Regions from separate parts of the Paracoccus sp. SSJ genome, predicted to be linked through region 1. Evidence: riboswitches for the same ligand, from Rfam matches in the RefSeq annotation. Region 1 holds a riboswitch; each other region holds the start of a gene.

Region 1 (4,111 bases):
TCGGGCTTGTCCACCAGCACCTGCCGGTCGAAGCGGCCGGCACGCAGCAGCGCGGGGTCCAGGATCTCGGGCCGGTTGGTCGCGGCCAACAGCACGACGCCCGACGAGTGGTCGAAGCCGTCCAGCTCGGACAGCAACTGGTTCAGCGTCTGCTCGCGCTCGTCGTTGCCGCCGGTGAACTGGCCCGAGTTGCGGGCGCGGCCAAGCGCATCGAGTTCGTCGATGAAGATGATGGCCGGCGCGCTCTTGCGGGCCTGCTCGAACAGGTCGCGCACCCGGGCGGCGCCGACGCCGACGAACAGCTCGACGAATTCCGAGCCCGAGATCGACAGGAAGGTCACCCCCGCCTCGCCCGCCACGGCCCGCGCCAGCAGAGTCTTGCCGGTGCCGGGCGGGCCGACCAGCAGCACCCCCTTGGGGATGCGCGCGCCAAGGCGGCCATAGCCCTCGGGGTCGCGCAGGAAGGCGATGATCTCTTCGAGTTCGGCCTTGGCCTCGTCCACGCCGGCCACGTCGGCAAAGGTCACGCCGGTTTCCTTTTCCATATAGACCTTGGCCCGGCTCTTGCCGACCTGCATGAAGCCGCCCAGGCCCTGACGCTCGGCAAACTTGCGGAACACGAACATCCACAGCGCCAGGAACAGCACCACCGGCACCACCCAGGACAGCAGCGTGCCGAGCCAGGTGTTCTGCGGCACACCGCTGATCTCGACCCCGGCCTGGTCGATGCGCTCCAGGATCGCCGGATCGACCAGCGTGGTGACGAACTGGTTGCGGCCATCGACCGGGGTGCTGAAGCTGCCGGTGATCCGGTCGCCGCCCACCGCCACGGACGAGATGCGGCCCTGTTGCAGATAGGTTTCGAACTGGCTGTAGCTGATCGGCGCGATGTCGCGCGCGCCGGACACCAGGTCCTGGATCAGGATCACGGCCAGGAAGGCCAGGATCCAATACCAGATGTGGAACTCGGTCCTCTTCTCCATGACATCTCCGTGGCGGCGACCCGCAAGGGCGCCTGGCCGATGGGCGCGCGCGCCGTCGATGTTGCCCGACCGCGCGGCGCCGATCAACTCCGCCCGGAGCGGACGCCGCGTCCGGCAAGCGGCGACCGGGGATCGGAGCCGTTCAGCCGCAGCTGCCGCGCCGCCATTCATGGCGGTTCAGGTCGCGGCAAAAGCCCGCGGCCGCCATCGTGTCCTGGATGGTGAACAGGGGCGCGATCACGGTCGCAGGTCCGCTTTTGCAGGACAGTGCGGCCAGGAACGCCTCGCCGCGCAGGATGGTGACGCCGGCTTCCAGCGGCATGTCCTCGTCCAGCCGGTCGACGCTGTGCCATGCCTCGTAGACATGGCCGTCGTTGCGAAAGGCCACGCTTTCCCAGATCGCCCTGCCGACGCCGCTCCAGGGGGTGGCGGTTCCGGCCGCGAACGTCTCGCGCAGGGTCAGCTTGGGCCGGCCCTTGGGGCCGAAAGCATAGGTGAAGGCCCCCTCGCCCTGAAAATCCCCCGGTTCGATGCAGACCTCGAGATGCCTGCCATCGCCGATGTCGCAGGAAATCAGCGTCTCGGTCCTGCAATCGGCCAGCGCGACGCTTGCCGCAAGGATCAGCACCAGGACAAGCAGGCAGGGAAATGGGCGCATGGTGGTCTCCGCTCATCGCCGGCCCATCTTGCTCTGGACGCTGTCGCCGGCAAGCCTGAATCGGCCCGGCCGGAGAGGTGATCGGGCAACGCCGGCCCTCCGTCGTCGAGACCGGCCCGCCAACGGAGTTGACGCGCCGGAATCGCGTCACTACACGGTCGGGTGACGGTTTCCGATTTCGGAATGAAAAGGGAACGCAGTGCGGACCAGCCGGTCCCATGCTGCGGCTGCCCCCGCAACTGTAGGCGGATAGCCTTTGCCAACGGCCACTGGGTGCGACCCCGGGAAGGCGGCGACAGGCGACGACCCGCGAGCCAGGAGACCTGCCGTCAGCCGTTGTCACGCGTGAACACATCGGGCGGGGTGCCCCGGTGGGTAGCCATCCGTCCGCTGTCAGCGGATAACAGGATGTCGCGTTTGCGGTGACGGTGAAATTGTCGCTGGAGCCACATTCGTGCGCGATCATATCCATTCCCCGTCCGCGCGTCGCGACGCGCAGGACAGCCTGTCCCGCCATGCCATCCGCCGCAGCCGCGGCACGGCGCTTCTATCGGTCTTGCTGGCCGTGGCGGCCCTGCCCGCCTCTGCGCAGCAGGCCGCAACCCGGAACGCCGGCGAGGTAATGCTGGACCCGATCACCGTCAAGGGCCTGTCCCTTGGCTCGGGTCTGGATCTTCGGGCGCATTCGAACGCCGGCAGCCGCCTGGGGCTGAGCGTGTTGCAGACGCCGGCCAGCGTGCAGGTGATCGAGGCCGAAACAATCCGCCAGCGCGGCCAGCGCGACGTCAACCAGGCCATCGTCCAGAACGGGACCGGCATCAGCTTTCACGGATCCCCCGGCAATGGCGGCACCTCGCTCAGCATGCGCGGTTTCAACGGGCACGGGTCGGTGACGCGGCTTTACGACGGCACGCGGCTTTATCCCGCGTCGGGCACCATCTCCTTTCCCTTCGACAGCTGGAGCGTGGAGCGCATCGAGGTCCTGAACGGTCCCTCCTCGGTGCTGTATGGCGAAGGCGCCGTCGGCGGCGCGATCAATATCGTCCCGAAACGGCCCCTGACCGACCGCAGCCGGAACGAGATCCGCGCGACGCTTGGCACGGATGGCCAGCGCGGGCTGGCCTTGGGCAGCGCCGGGCCGATCAACGAGGTCCTGGCCTACAGCATCGATGTCAGCGGCACCGCGTCGGACGGCTGGCTGGATCGCAACGACACGTCCAGCCGCGCGCTGTCGGCAGCGCTGCGCTGGCAGGCGACCGAGGACCTGGCGCTGACCCTGTCGCATGACCATGGCGACAACCGGCCCGGCACCTATTTCGGAACGCCGCTTGTCGATGGCCGGATCGACGAGCGCGTGCGCCGCCGGAACTTCAACGTCGAGGACGCCCTGGTCCGCTACAAGGACAGCTATACGCAGTTGCGGGCCGAATGGACGCCGGCCGACAACGTGACGATCCGCAGCAACAGCTATTACCTGGCCAGCGACCGCAATTGGCGCAATGTCGAGGATTACCTCTATCGACCGGATACGGGCGATGTGCTGCGCCAGTTCTACATCGCGATCAACCACGATCTGGAGCAGGTCGGCAACCGCACCGACGCCACCATCAGCACCACGCCCGGCGGAATGGAAAACACCACGACGATCGGCTTCGACGTGAACCGGATCACGTTCAGGAATACCAACAATTCGCCTTATCCGGGCGAGTCGGTGGTGGATTTCCCGAACCCGCGACCCGGCCTCTTCGGCCCGCATCAGATGGCGACGACGGCTGACCTGACTACCGATCAATATGCGCTGTTTCTCGACAACCGGCTGAAGATCAACGAGCAATGGTCGGTCGTCGGCGGGCTGCGCCATGACAATCTGCGCGTCACCCGCGTCGAGCCCGCCTTCACCCGCAGCTTCGATTCCGTCAGCTGGCGCCTGGGCGCGGTCTACAGCCCGCTGCCGGACGTGGCGATCTATGCCCAGTATTCCCGCGCGGCCGAGCCGATCGGCAATGTCCTGTCGCTATCCCAGTCGCAGGCGGATCTGAAGCTGGCCAAGGCGCGCCAGCAGGAAATCGGGGTGAAATTCGCCTTTCTGGACGGACGCGGCGATGCCACGCTGTCGGCCTATCGGATCGTCAAGAACGACCTGCTGGCCCGCGATCCCGACGATCCGGCGATCACCCGGCAGATCGGCCAGCAAAGCTCGAAGGGGATCGAGGCGGCGGTCGGGTTCGACGTCGCCCCGAACCTGCGCATCGACGTGAACGGCGCGCTGCTGTCTCCGCGCTATGACGATTATGTCCAGTCCGGCGGCGACTATTCCGGCAATCGCCCGCCCAATGCACCGCGCCGCGTCGCCAATATCTGGGGCTCCTGGGCCTTTGCCGAGGACTGGACGGTGCGGGCCGGTGCCCATTACGTGGGCGAGGTGTTCACCAACGACGCCAACACGACCTCGCGCCCGTCCTACACGGTC
Region 2 (4,111 bases), on a different contig from region 1:
ACGCCGGTCAGCACGACCAGCGCCGACAGCGGCGCGCCCAGCCGGGCGTAGTCGCCGAAGCGATAGCCGCCCGGCCCCATGACCAGCGTGTTGCACTGGTGCCCGATGGGGGTCAGGAAATCGCAGCCGGCACCGACCGCCACCGCCATCAGGAAGGCATCGGGCCGATAGCCGAGCTGGCTGGCGAAAGTCGCCGCGATCGGCGCCATGACCAGCACCGTCGCGGCATTGTTCAGGAACGGCGTGACCGCCATGGCCGCGACCAGGATCAGCGTCAGCGCCCCCCAGACCGGCAGGCCCATCGCCGCCTGCGACAGCCAGGCACCCAACAGGTCGGTCACGCCGGTCTTTTGCAGCGCCTCGCTGACCGGGATCAGCGCGCCCAGCATGATCAGGATAGGCCATTCGATGGCCTCATAAGCCTCTTCGGCACTGATCGCGCCGGTCAGGATCATCAGCACGGCGGCGGCGAAAAAGGCGATGGCGACCGGCACCAGCCCCGCCGCCGTCGCCGCCATGGCCACCGCCAGGATCAGCACCGGCAGCAATTGCTTGCGCACCCCGCCCAGCCGGATGTCGCGCTCGGCCAGCGGCAAGAGGCCCAGCACCCGCATCCGCTCGGGCAAAAGCTCGATCGGCCCCTGCACCAGCAGCACGTCGCCCGCCGCCAGTACCGTCTGGCTGAGCCGCTGCGTCATGCGATGGCCGGCACGCGAGATGGCGATCAGGTTCACGCCGTGCTGGTCGAACAGCGCGATCCGCCCCACGCTTTGCCCCACCAGCAGCGAGGCGGGCGCGATCACCGCCTCGATGACGCCGATCTTGTCGGCGGGCAGTCCCTCTTCGGCCGCCGCATCCTGCCGGGTCAGCTCCATTCCCAGCTTGGTCACCGCGCGCTCCAGCGCATTCGGCTCGCCGCGTAAAAGCAGCGTGTCGCCCGTCTCGATCACCGTGTCGGGCAGCGTCACGGCACGGCGCGCGCCGCCCCGGATGAGGCCGGTGACGGCCACCTCGCCGTCGACGGCGCCCAGATAATCGCCCACCGTCATGCCGACGATGCCGGCGCCCTCGGGCACGGTGGCCTCGGTGTGATAGTCGCTGATGTTCACCGCCTCGCTCAACGACGCGGTGGCGCGGCGGTCCCTGGGCAGCAGGCGATGGGCGAATTGCAGGAAGACCAGCCCGACCAGCGACAGGCCGATGCCGACCGGGGCATAGTCGAACATGGTGAAGGGCTCGCCCGTCATCTGCTCGCGCACCCGCGAGACGATGATGTTGGGCGAGGTGCCGACCAGCGTGATCAGCCCGCCCAAGAGCGAGCCGAAGGCCATCGGCATCAGATAGACCGAGGGCGAATGCCTCGAACGCCGCGCCATCTTCAGCGCCGCCGGCATCAGCATGGCCAGCGCGCCGATGTTCTTGACCAGCGCCGACAGGAAGGTGACCGAGCCGACCAGCACCAGAAGCTGCCAGCGCAGCCTGCGCAACCGCAGGAGCACGCGGCGCATCACCGCCTCGATCACGCCCGAGCGCGAGATGCCGGCGCTGACCACCAGCGCACTGCCGACGATGATGACGATATCGTCGCTGAAGCCGCGAAACGCCTCGTCCGGCTTGACCGTGCCCGCCACCAGCGAGGCGAGCAGCGCGATCATCGCCACCACGTCGTAGCGCAGCCGCCCCCAGACGAACATCGCCATCATCGCGCAAAGGATCAGCACGGCCAGGATCTGCGGCATGGCCATCGGTTTGTCCGCCCTCCCTTTCGCGCACGGATGCCTGGACCCAATGCGGCGGCCGCGGGGCAGGTTCCGCCGCCCGCCGGCCCCCGCCGGACAGAATGTCGCGTCCGGTGCCAAGGATGGCGCTTGACAGCCGGCGCCCCGCTGCGGCAATGCGGGGCCGCTACGGTTCCGGCGCGATCTGCCGGATGAAAAGGGAACACCGGCGCGCCCATCGCCGCGATGCGGACGGGCAAGGCCGGGGCTGCCCCCGCAACTGTAGGCGGTGAGCGAAGGCCGAAGGCGCCACTGGGAAGATCCCCGGGAAGGCCGGCCCAAGCGATGATCCGCCAGCCAGGAGACCTGCCGCAGCGATCACCCATTTCCGGCGCGGGGCGCGTCTGGAAAGCGGCCTTCCGCAGAGGTGACAGTCGCCATCCCGCGGCCGGGCTGCCCTTGGCCTTTCCGCAGGACAGTTCTGCAAATCGCGGGCCGGATCCCGCGCTGGAAAGGCTTTGGAATGTTGTTCAGAACCCCGGCTTCCCTGCTGGCCGCCACCGCCCTGCTCCTGCCCGCCGCCGCAACGGGGCAGGAAGGCCAGGCCCCCGTCATGCTTGACCCGGTGGTCCTGTCGGGCGGGCTGTCGCCCGTCGCCGAAAGCGCCTATGGCCGGGCCTACAGCATCCTGACCGCCGAGGATTTGCGGCAGCGCGGCTTCGTCACCGTCCAGGACGCGCTGCGCGACCTGCCCGGGCTTGCCGTGACCTCGACCGGCGAGACCCTGACCAAGGTCCGCATCCGCGGGGGCGAAGCCAATCATGTGCTGGTGCTGATCGACGGGGTCGAGGCCAACTCTCCCGGCAACGGAGACTATGTCTTCAGCGGTCTTCTGACCGAGGATGTCGAGCGCATCGAGGTGCTGCGCGGCCCGCAATCGACCATCTACGGCGCCAATGCCGCCGCCGGGGTGATCGCGATCACCACCCGCCGCGCCTCTGTCCCGGGGCTGAGCTATGGCGGCGGGATCGAGATCGGCGGGCTGGGCACCCGCGCCGCCAGCGCCCATCTCCGCGCCATGGGCGAGCGCGGCCAGATCAGCTTCTCGGCGGCGACACGCCGCACCGATGGCGAGGACGCCTCGCGCACGCCCGGCGGCGATACCGAGTTCAACAACCGCGAGACGCTGACCCTCGGTGGCTCCTACGACATCGCCGAGGCCGTGACCGCCGGCTTCACCCTGCGCCGGACCTGGCAGGAATACGGCTACGACCGGGCGATCGACCCGGTGGATTCCCCCGACGACCATGTGATCGACACACCGCACACCGCCGACCGCAACGAAACCTATGGCTCGCTCTGGATCGAGGCCGAGGCGCTGGGGGGCAGGCTGCTGAACCGCTTCGCCGTCTCGGGCTCCAACCAGGCCACGGACCATTTCAACGACAGCGTGCCGGATTACGACGACGCCTCGCGGCTGCGGGATTTCAGGTATACCGGCACATGGGCGCTGGACGGCGGCAATGCCCGCAATTCCGCGCAAAAGCTCAATTTCGCGGTGCAGAAGAAGCGCGAGATCTATGAGAGCTCCTATGCACCGGGCGGCCGGTATGAGCGCGACACCAGATCGCTCGCGCTGGAATATCAGGGCCAGTTCGACAACGGGATCGGCATCCAGGCCGGCCTGCGGCGCGATTTCAACGACGATTTCCGCAACGCGACCACCTGGAACATCGCTGGCGCATGGCAATTGCCCGATCGCGACCTGCGCCTGCGCGCGGCCGCCGGCAAGGCCATCGTCAATCCCACCATGTTCGAGCTTTATGGCTATGCGCCGGGCAGCTATAGCGGCAACCCGGACCTGACGCCGGAAACCAGCCGCAGCTATGAAATCGGCGCCGACTGGAGTTTCGCAGCGGGACGGGCTGCGCTGGGGGCGACCCTGTTCACCAGCAAGGTCGAGGACATGATCGTCGGGGCCGGCACCACCTCGCAAAACATCGCCGGCACCAGCACGCGCAAGGGGTTCGAGGCCGATCTGCACTATGAAGCCACCGATTGGCTGCGGCTGGGCGCGACCTATACCTATACCGACGCCCGCACGGAAGACGACGATCCCATCCCGCGCCAGCCGCGCCACCAGCTTGGGCTGCGCGCCACGGGCGATTTTGCCGGGGGTCGCGGCTCGGCCACGGCCGATCTGCGCTATGTCGCGGGCAATTACGACGAGGAATGGTTCAGAAGCTGGACCCCGCCCACCACCGAACTGCCCGATTTCGTGACGGTGAACCTGGCCGCGCAATACGACCTGACCGAAAACCTGCGCCTGACCGGCCGCGTGGTGAACCTGTTCGACCGGGATTATTCCGAGGCCTGGGGCTATTACGGCCAGG
Region 3 (4,111 bases), on a different contig from region 1:
CGGTGATGTAGGGCAGGCCGAAGTTCTCCAGTGCCCGGCGCACCAGCTTGCGGCAGGCCTCGGCCGAGGACAGCTGCGTGCCCATGTAGAGATGCAAGACCGTGCCGCCGGTGTATTTGCGCTGCAGCGCCTCTTGCCGTTCCAGCGCCTCGAACGGGTCGTCGGTAAAGCCGACCGGAAGCTGGCTCGAGTTTGTGTAGTAAGGCTCGTGTTCGGTGCCGGCCTGGAGAATGCCGGGGAAACGCTTGCGGTCCTCCTTGGCGAAGCGATAGGTGGTGCCCTCTGCCGGCGTCGCCTCCAAGTTATAGAGATGTCCGGTCTGTTCCTGGAAGGCGGTGATGCGCGCCCGCAGATGGTCGAGCAGCCGCAGCGCGAAGCCATGGCCCCAGCTCGTGGTGATGTCATGTGCATCGTCGGTGAAGTTGCGGATCATCTCGTTGATGCCGTTCACGCCCAGGGTCGAAAAATGGTTGCGCAGCGTGCCCAGGTAGCGCCGGCTATAGGGAAACAGCCCGTCGTCCATCAGCCGCTGGATCACCCGGCGCTTGATCTCCAGGCTGTCGCGGCCCAGGTCGAGCAATTCGTCCAGGCGACGCCGGAGCCCGGCCTCGTTGCCCTTGTGCAGATGGCCCAGCCGCGCGCAGTTGACGGTGACGACGCCCAGCGAGCCGGTCTGCTCGGCGCTGCCGAACAGGCCGTTGCCGCGTTTCAGCAGCTCGGTCAGGTCCAGTTGCAGCCGGCAGCACATGGACCGCACCATGTTCGGCTTGAGGTCCGAGTTCAGGAAGTTCTGGAAATAGGGCAGGCCGTATTTCGCCGTCATCGCGAACAGCAGCTTGGCGTTCTCGCTGTCCCAGGGAAAGTCCGGCGTGATGTTGTAGGTCGGGATCGGAAAGGTGAAGACCCGGCCCTTTTCGTCGCCGCGCGTCATCACCTCGATATAGGCGCGGTTGATCATGTCCATCTCGGCCTGCAAGGCGCCATAGGTGAAATTCATTGGCTGACCGCCGATCACGGGCACCTGGTCGCGCAGATCCTCGGGGCAGACCCAGTCGAAGGTCAGGTTGGTGAACGGGGTCTGCGTGCCCCAGCGCGAGGGGACGTTGAGGTTGAAGATCAGCTCCTGCATGGCCTGCCGCACCTCGGCATAGCCCAAGCCATCCTTGCGGATGAAGGGGGCCATATAGGTGTCGAAGGAACTGAAGGCCTGCGCGCCGGCCCATTCGTTTTGCAGCGTTCCCAGGAAGTTCACGATCTGGCCGATGGCGCTGGACAGGCGTTTCGGCGGCCCGGCCTCGACCTTGCCGGGGACGCCGTTGAAGCCCTCGGTCAGCAAGGTGCGCAGCGACCAGCCGGCGCAATAGCCGGCCAGCATGTCGAGGTCGTGGATATGCAGGTCGCCCCGGCGGTGCGCCTCGCCCATGGCAAGCGGATAGACATGCGACAGCCAGTAGTTGGCCACCACCTTGCCCGAGACGTTCAGGATCAGCCCGCCGAGCGAATAGTCCTGGTTGGCGTTGGCATTCACCCGCCAATCGGCACGGTTCAAGTATTCGTTGACCGACGAGGCGACATCGACGGCGACATCCCTTGCCGGCGCGGCGGGCGGGGGCGTAAGCGGCGCCGGCATCAACGCGCCCTCCCTTGCCTGCGGCTTGCTGCCGCCCTTGCGGTGCTGCGGACGGCGACGCCGGCCTCGGCAGGTCTGGTGGTGAAGAATGGCCGCATCTGTTCCCCGTGCTGCTGTGGGCGGGGCAGGCCAGGACGCATGGAGCCCTGCGGCGACAAGGCCGCATTGCCAGGCGCACCGCCGGGACACCCCGCCCGTGGTTCATCGTCATCGTCACGGCAGGTCTCCTGGCTCGCAGGTCGCGGCCCTTGCCGGCCTTCCCAATGCCGTGCGGCACCAGTGGCGTGATCCGGCGCAGGCTCGCTGCTTACAGTTGCGGGGGCAGCGCCGGCCTTGCTCCGAAAGGCGCACCGGCTTCCCTCTTCGCTTTCGGGCCGGATCGACCCGAAAGAACCGTGATGCCTACATATAGGGATTAAGGCGCCGTATCCGTCAAGATGTTGTATTGACCTGCGACACTTTGTCCAAGAGAGGAAGTCAGACCGCTCACAACAACGGGTGCAGCGGACCTGAAGCAGGCCGATACGGTTTTGTACATGCAAATTTTCTGCTCGTGGTAGAGCGTCGTACAATTCGGAACCGGCCAGTCCAGGCCCGATGGATCAGCAGGCTCTTAGAGAAGATGAATGCCCCGATCCTTGTCGGGGCATTCGTTCGCATCAGAAGGTCATCTTCAGGCCGATACCCAGCTCGCGTGGCTCGACCACGGTGGCCTCGAAGCCGCCGATCGAGCGGCTGGCCCGCAGATAGGTCACCGAGCGGTCGTCGAACAGGTTGTTGACATAGGCGAAGGCCTGCAGGTTCTCGCGCGGTTGCCAAGTCAGCCGGGCATTGGCCACGGTATAGGAATCGACCCAGGTGTCGCGGTCCTCGTTGTCGTCGGAATAATAGCCGTCGGTATGGCGCAGCTGGCCGCTGAGCCGCCATTCCGGGGTGATGTCCCAATCGGCCGCCAGCGAAAGCGTATAGTCCGGGGACCGGCCGAAGCGATGGCCCTGGTAATCCGCCGCCGCGCTGGTGAAGCGGCTGATCTCGGTATGCAACAGGCCCAGCCCCGCCTTGACCCGCAGATTGTCGCGCAGCAGATAGTCCATCCCCAGTTCCAGGCCATAGGACTTGGCGCGCTCGGCATTGACGGTGATCGAACTGCCGATGTTCTCGGGCAGGCTGGTCACGACATAGCGCTGCGCATCATGGAGCTGGGTGTAGAACAGGTTGCCGGTCAGTTCCAGCCGGTCGTCCAGCAACCGGGTGCGGCCGAAGATCTCGTAGTTCCACGAGGTCTCGGCATCGAAGGGCACGTATTCCCCGCTGGTCAGGTTCAGCGTCACCCCGCCCGGGTTGTAGCCCTTGCTGATCATGGCGCCGATGCGGGTCGACTCGTCCAGGTCATAGGCCAGCGCGATCCTGGGCAGCCAGGCGTCGAAGCTTTCGTCGTAATCCAGCACGTTCGGGGTAAAGCTCGACACGCCGCGCCGGGTGATGTCGTCGCGCTGATAGCGCAGCCCGCCGGTCAGGCTCCAGCGGTCGGCAAGGCGCCAGGTGGTTTCGGCGAATATCCCCAGGCTGTCCTTGCGGTCGTCATAGGTGGTGGTGCCGCGGTAATCCAGAAGCTCGTCCGAATCGGTGCGCGAGACGAACAGTCCCGCTACGCCGCTGATCCGGTCCTCGGGCGTCCCGAAGGTTACGCGCGTCTCGTTCGAGGTCACGTCCTGATCCAGGATCGCTGTGCCCGCGCTGACCGGCTCGGTCGAGCGTTTGACCCAGATGTCGGAATATTGCAGCTGGTTGAACAACGTCCAGCCATTGCCGAATTCATAGCTGACATCAAGGATGGTGGTGTTCGTGCGCAGCCGCCAGCTGGGATTCGAGGCGGTGGCGCTTTCCAGATCCTCATAGGGCTCGGTCGCGGCTTCCCAGTTCGGCCGGTTGGTCAGGCTGTGCGAGAAGGTCAGCTTGCCCTCGAGCCCCGGGATCTCCTGCGGCTGCCACAGCAGCTTGGCGCGGATGGTGCGGGATTCATGGTCCTGGTCGGTCGAGCCCACCGCGAAGTCGGGGTTGGTATAGTCGATGTAATTGTCGCGCGCCCAGTAGTCGACGGCGATGCGCCCGGCCAGATCCTCGGACAAGGGCCCCGAGGCCATCAGGCTGGCGCGGCGGCGGCTGTGGCTGCCATATTCCAGCTGCGCGGCGCCCTCGGGCTGGAAAGTCGGATCCTTGGTCTTGACGATGATCGCCCCGGCGATCGAGTTCGCGCCCTGGGTCGCGGTCTGCGGGCCGCGAAAGACCTCGATCGACTCGACGTCCCAAAGCGCCTGGCTGCCCCAGACGATCTCGTTGTAGCCCAGATAATGCCCGTCCAGATTGAAGGCCAGCCGCGGGGCCGTGCCGCCGAAGAAGGCCACCGCGCCGGAATTCGGACCCTCGCTGTCCTGCCCGCGAATGGTGGGGGCGCCGCCTTGGCCGCCCGAGGCGACATAG

The links. Region 1 has a riboswitch for cobalamin ahead of QPR87_RS01120 (TonB-dependent receptor). Riboswitches for the same ligand answer to the same signal wherever they lie in the genome.
Region 2: another riboswitch for cobalamin. It lies ahead of QPR87_RS14595 (TonB-dependent receptor plug domain-containing protein); the one in region 1 lies ahead of QPR87_RS01120 (TonB-dependent receptor).
Region 3: another riboswitch for cobalamin. It lies ahead of QPR87_RS12085 (ribonucleoside triphosphate reductase); the one in region 1 lies ahead of QPR87_RS01120 (TonB-dependent receptor).

Annotation. Positions count from the first base shown of each region.
Region 1 is NZ_JASSPE010000001.1:233,743-237,853, forward strand. Features, by position in the region: gene ftsH (ATP-dependent zinc metalloprotease FtsH) at 1-983, opposite strand, end outside; gene QPR87_RS01115 (hypothetical protein) at 1,126-1,641, opposite strand; cobalamin riboswitch at 1,791-1,986, shown strand; gene QPR87_RS01120 (TonB-dependent receptor) at 2,096-4,111, shown strand, end outside.
Region 2 is NZ_JASSPE010000013.1:3,801-7,911, reverse strand. Features, by position in the region: gene QPR87_RS14600 (SLC13 family permease) at 1-1,745, opposite strand, end outside; cobalamin riboswitch at 1,892-2,106, shown strand; gene QPR87_RS14595 (TonB-dependent receptor plug domain-containing protein) at 2,242-4,111, shown strand, end outside.
Region 3 is NZ_JASSPE010000009.1:120,237-124,347, reverse strand. Features, by position in the region: gene QPR87_RS12085 (ribonucleoside triphosphate reductase) at 1-1,630, opposite strand, end outside; cobalamin riboswitch at 1,831-2,043, opposite strand; gene QPR87_RS12080 (TonB-dependent receptor) at 2,290-4,111, opposite strand, start outside.